2 regions of the Sporosarcina sp. P19 genome follow, and region 2 is predicted to be linked to the other one. Evidence: a T-box and tRNA genes for the amino acid it is inferred to sense, from the RefSeq annotation. Region 2 holds a T-box; the other holds one or more tRNA genes.
The links. The T-box of region 2 lies ahead of thrS (threonine--tRNA ligase). A T-box ahead of a tRNA ligase gene usually reads a tRNA of that ligase, here a tRNA-Thr.
Positions count from the first base shown of each region.

Region 1: it has a tRNA-Thr gene. The T-box ahead of thrS (threonine--tRNA ligase) is inferred to sense a tRNA for this amino acid. The anticodon was not compared.

Region 1 is NZ_PDYR01000006.1:87,859-90,318, forward strand. Features, by position in the region: gene CSV74_RS08490 (sensor domain-containing protein) at 1-648, opposite strand, end outside; tRNA gene CSV74_RS08495 (tRNA-Gln) at 851-925, opposite strand; tRNA gene CSV74_RS08500 (tRNA-Tyr) at 966-1,050, opposite strand; tRNA gene CSV74_RS08505 (tRNA-Glu) at 1,262-1,336, opposite strand; tRNA gene CSV74_RS08510 (tRNA-Thr) at 1,350-1,425, opposite strand; tRNA gene CSV74_RS08515 (tRNA-Asn) at 1,434-1,508, opposite strand; gene CSV74_RS08520 (polysaccharide deacetylase family protein) at 1,682-2,347, shown strand; gene CSV74_RS08525 (KinB-signaling pathway activation protein) at 2,375-2,460, opposite strand, start outside.
Region 2 is NZ_PDYR01000002.1:118,501-120,960, reverse strand. Features, by position in the region: gene thrS (threonine--tRNA ligase) at 1-1,373, opposite strand, end outside; T-box leader at 1,419-1,649, opposite strand; gene dnaI (primosomal protein DnaI) at 1,753-2,460, opposite strand, start outside.

The DNA.
Region 1 (2,460 bases), on a different contig from region 2:
TCTCCCAAATTGCAAAATTTTCTTTTCTACCTTTTGGCGGTTTTGCTTATAAATATATGAATAGAATGAATTGGAAAGTAGTTCGTCCACTGAATGCCCAAGAAGCTTCTGAAAGGATGGTGAAACATAGTAGAATTTCCCGTGCCGATCAATGACGGCAATATAGTCAGATGCATTATCTGTAATAATTTCGTAAAGATCTGCATTTTTTCGGATTTCTAGTTCCATTTTCTTTCTCTCGGAAATGTCATAGCGAATTGCGATATATTGATAGGGTTTTCCTTTATGATTTAAAAATGCGACGATCGTTGTGTCTACCCAGTAAGTTGTTCCATCCTTGGCACGATTACATATATCGCCACGCCAAGTCTTGCCCGCCCCAATCGTTGCCCACATCTCTTTAAAGAATGCTGCATCATGATGACCCGAGTTGACAATGCGTTGATTAGCACCAATTAATTCTTCTTTTGAGTATTTTGAAATTTTTTCGAAGTGTTCGTTGGCATATTGAATCGTTCCTTTTGAGTCGGTGATTGCGACGATAGCTGCCTGTTCTAATGTATAGGCAATATCACTAAGAACCTTTTGCAATTCTTTTTCACTACTAGACTCAACAAGTGCATTCATGCCGTTTAGAAATTCTTGCATAGCTATATCACAATCCCTATATCTGGTTATTTTTCGTCATGCATACAAGTTTAAATACCTATATGTGTTACAGATTATTATACATGATTATTCAAATTGTTCTATATATTTAAGTATTTTATTCAACAAAAAAACCCTCTATTTTTCAAAAAATAAAAGGTTTGTATATTTTAAATATAGAATTGTACGTACGTTAGTAAAATGGCTGGGGTAGCTGGATTCGAACCAACGAGTGACGGAGTCAAAGTCCGTTGCCTTACCGCTTGGCTATACCCCAACGAATAGCTGGTTATTCTTTTCTACAGGTAAAACAAACATGGTGGTGGGGGACGGATTCGAACCGCCGAACCCGGAGGGAGCGGATTTACAGTCCGCCGCGTTTAGCCACTTCGCTACCCCACCGTGTTAAAATTGCGATAAGCTTCGCATTGCTGCGTCAGGCTTCATTCGCTCAATCAGTCACGTACCTGAGTACGCTCCTTCTTTCTCTCACTTGCTTCCTTGCACTACTCGCTTCGCTTGCACAGGATGTGCTGACTTCGATGTTGCCACAGGATGTGGCGTTCTTAATTGAAGTACCTTCGCAATTGCTGCTTTACTTTTAAAAATTAAATGGTGACCCCTACGGGATTCGAACCCGTGATACCGCCGTGAAAGGGCGGTGTCTTAACCGCTTGACCAAGGGGCCATAAAAGTGTTCATGGAGCTTCCAGCCGGACTCGAACCGGCGACTTCTTCCTTACCATGGAAGCACTCTACCTGCTGAGCTATGGAAGCATAAAAAATGGCTCCGCAGGTAAGACTCGAACTTACGACCGATCGGTTAACAGCCGATTGCTCTACCACTGAGCTACTGCGGAATAATATTATATGTAGTACGTTTGACGACAAAAACCATTATAGCATGTTTGCTAACTCTCTGCAACAAATACTTTTAAATCACTCAAGCTTTTTTAATTATAGTGGGCTTAGTCATATACGTCAAGGGTTTTTCATACAATAGTTTAGACTTCACATAGTTAAGGAGATTGGCATGATCAAAAAACTTCTCTTCCTTCTTGTATTGACTGCACTATTCCTAGCTTTCATCCCTCAATTGGCCAAGCCTTCTTCTACCTTGAAGGCGGTTTTCCGATTGACCGAACAACCTGCAGTGATAGTGAAAGGTACACAAGGTTCGGCATTGACCATCAATATTTCATTCGGTGATAAAGAAGTGGAGGAACTTCTTGAAAAATTGTCGCAGCCCTATCCTTTATTATTTATCGATAGTGACTGGGCTTCACGCTTCCCTCATATTACAGAGCAAATTAAACAGCGTTCTCTACCTGTCGCATTACTCGGTACAGAGGGTCAACAGTATGAAAACGATCCCAATCTGTTGAGCGAGCAACTTCAAACGTTTGAAGAATTGTTTAGCAAGCGACCTCTTTGGTTCCGTACGACAGATGAAGAATTCCCCTTAGCGCTGCTGCAAGAATTAAGCGAAGCAGAAATCAACGCCCTTGGATCTACTGTCCAGTGGTCTGGCGGCGCATTACCGAAAGCTTCAAAGGGTGAAATTATTGCCGTTCCATATGCCCGTAACGAACACGTAGCTACAACTGAGATTCAGCGATTAATTGCCAGCCGTACTTTTCAATCCGTAGAGGACCTGTTATTTCGGTCAACTGTAAAAACAAAAAAAATTCCACAATAAAAAAACTGACGGGAGAAAAATCTCCTGTCAGTTTTTTTTGGATTTACCCGCTTGTTCCTTCGCATTTTTTCTTTCCGTTCTGCGTTGATCTAGCTTTTCTTTATCAACATCGG
Region 2 (2,460 bases):
AGCTCCATCTCATCCATTGCTTCTTTCAACATAGATTGTGCACGTTCCCACATTTCATCGTCATCAAAATATTTTGTTGTATCTTCAGGATCGCGATACGATAGACGGAATGAATAATCTTTGATATTGAAGTCTTTATATACTTCAATGATTAACATGACTACGCGTTTAAACTCTTCTTTAATCTGGTCAGGGCGCACGAAGATATGCGCATCGTTCAATGTCATTCCGCGAACACGCTGAAGACCTGAAAGTGCTCCGGACATTTCATAACGGTGCATTGTGCCGAGTTCTGCCAAACGAAGTGGTAAGTTACGGTACGAATGAATACCATTTTTATAAATCATCATGTGATGAGGACAGTTCATTGGACGTAAAACGAGATCTTCGTTATCCATGCTCATAATTGGGAACATGCTATCTTGGTAGTGATCCAAGTGACCTGAAGTTTTGTAGAGATCCAAACTTCCAAGTACCGGAGTATACACGTGCTGATAGCCTAGTCTTTCTTCTTTATCTACAATATAACGTTCTACTACGCGGCGAATTGTAGCACCTTTTGGCAACCATAATGGTAGACCTTGTCCAACTTTTTGTGAATTCGTAAAGAGATTCAATTCTTTACCGATTTTACGGTGATCACGCTCTTTCGCTTCTTCGAGCATACGCAAGTGGTCTTTCAGCTCGTCTTTTTTGAAGAAAGCTGTTCCGTAGATCCGCTGAAGCATTTTGTTATCAGAGTTCCCTCTCCAATAAGCTCCTGCAATACTTAATAATTTAAATTCTTTTAGTTTACCTGTGGACGGGACGTGAATGCCACGGCATAGATCAAAGAATTCGCCTTGTTCATAAATGGATACTTGTTGATCTTCAGGAATTGCTTCAAGAAGTTCCAACTTGTATTCATCATCAATTTCTTTGAAACGCTTTTCTGCCTCCGCACGAGATACATCGTGACGAATGATCGGCAAGTTTTCACCGATGATGCGTTTCATTTCTTTTTCTAATTCAGGTAAGTCTTCAGCTGTGATCGGTGTAGGTGAATCGATATCATAATAGAAACCATTTTCGATAGTAGGACCTATACCTAGTTTCGCATCCGGGAATTTGCGTTTAACGGCTTGTGCCAAAAGGTGAGCCGTACTATGGCGCAGAATTTCCAATGCTTCATCTGATGTTGGAGTAATAATACTAATATCTCCATCTGTATGGATTGGGGATTTCAAATCAATTAGCTGATCTCCAATTTTTCCTGCCAGTGCGCTTTTACGCAATCCAGGACTAATGGAGCCTGCAATTTCTTCTGTTGTGACGCCGTCCTCAAATTCTTTTACTGCACCATCTGGAAATGTTAAGTGAATATTTTCTGGCATGTGTATGACTCCCTTTCTTTTTTGAACGCAAAAAAGCCCCATCCCTAAAGGGACGAGGCTTGAGCTCGTGGTTCCACCCTTCTTCCTTCCATTCGCAAATATGCGAAAAGACCGAAGCTTTCGATCGGCTAACGGGCCGCTACCGTCATCAGCTACTTACTTTCACTGATGCTGCTTGGAGGTGGTAAATTTATCTTCTGCCTACAAGGGTTTCAGCCATGCCCCTGTTCTCTGGAAAGGTGAAAAACAAATTATTGTCCTCTTCGATGCATTTTAACATTTTATGAATGTTGAACTGTGTAATAGTATAGAAAAGTCTGAGCGTAATTGCAAGTGTAAATAATTAATTCTTTCAACAAAGCCATTTTATAAAGAAGAATTAATCCCGCCAGTTCTCCCCACCAAGTTTGAATGGTTGGCTGACCATGCGGATTCTCTCCATAATTCGTGCCGCTTTAATAGGCTCTTTTTCCCCACGCTGACTCGTTGTAAGGTGATGTTCTAATTCATTGTAGTTAAAATTGGAGGTGAAGAATACAGGTAGCTTTTCCGCCATACGGTACTGCAAAATCGTGCCAAGCACTTCATCCCGAGTCCAAGTCGACATCGTTTCTGCTCCTATATCATCTAGCATCAAGACAGGAGCCCGCTTCACAAACTCCACCTTTTCGTCCAATGTTTGGTTTTGGATCGATTGCTTCATCTCACGTAGAAACTCCGGCACATACACTACTACAGTTTGGATACGTCTAGTTGCCAATTCATTCGCTAACGCACCTAAAATGAATGATTTTCCAATGCCGAAGTTACCAAATAAATAGAAGCCTCTTTCCGGAACCTTACCAGTAGACTCGATTTGATTTATGAAATCTTTAGCTGCTCGCATCACGATCACGCGACTATCTTCTGACAAGAAGTTCACGTCAGATAGACGTGCTTCCATTACTTCTTTAGGCATGTACATGCTGTTGACCATTTTCGAAATGTTTCTACGTTCATCTTCCAACTGCTTAGTAGGACAGACTATATAATCCACATCAATAAGGCGCTGTGCTATGACTAATTTCGGCTCAAAGCCTTTCATGAC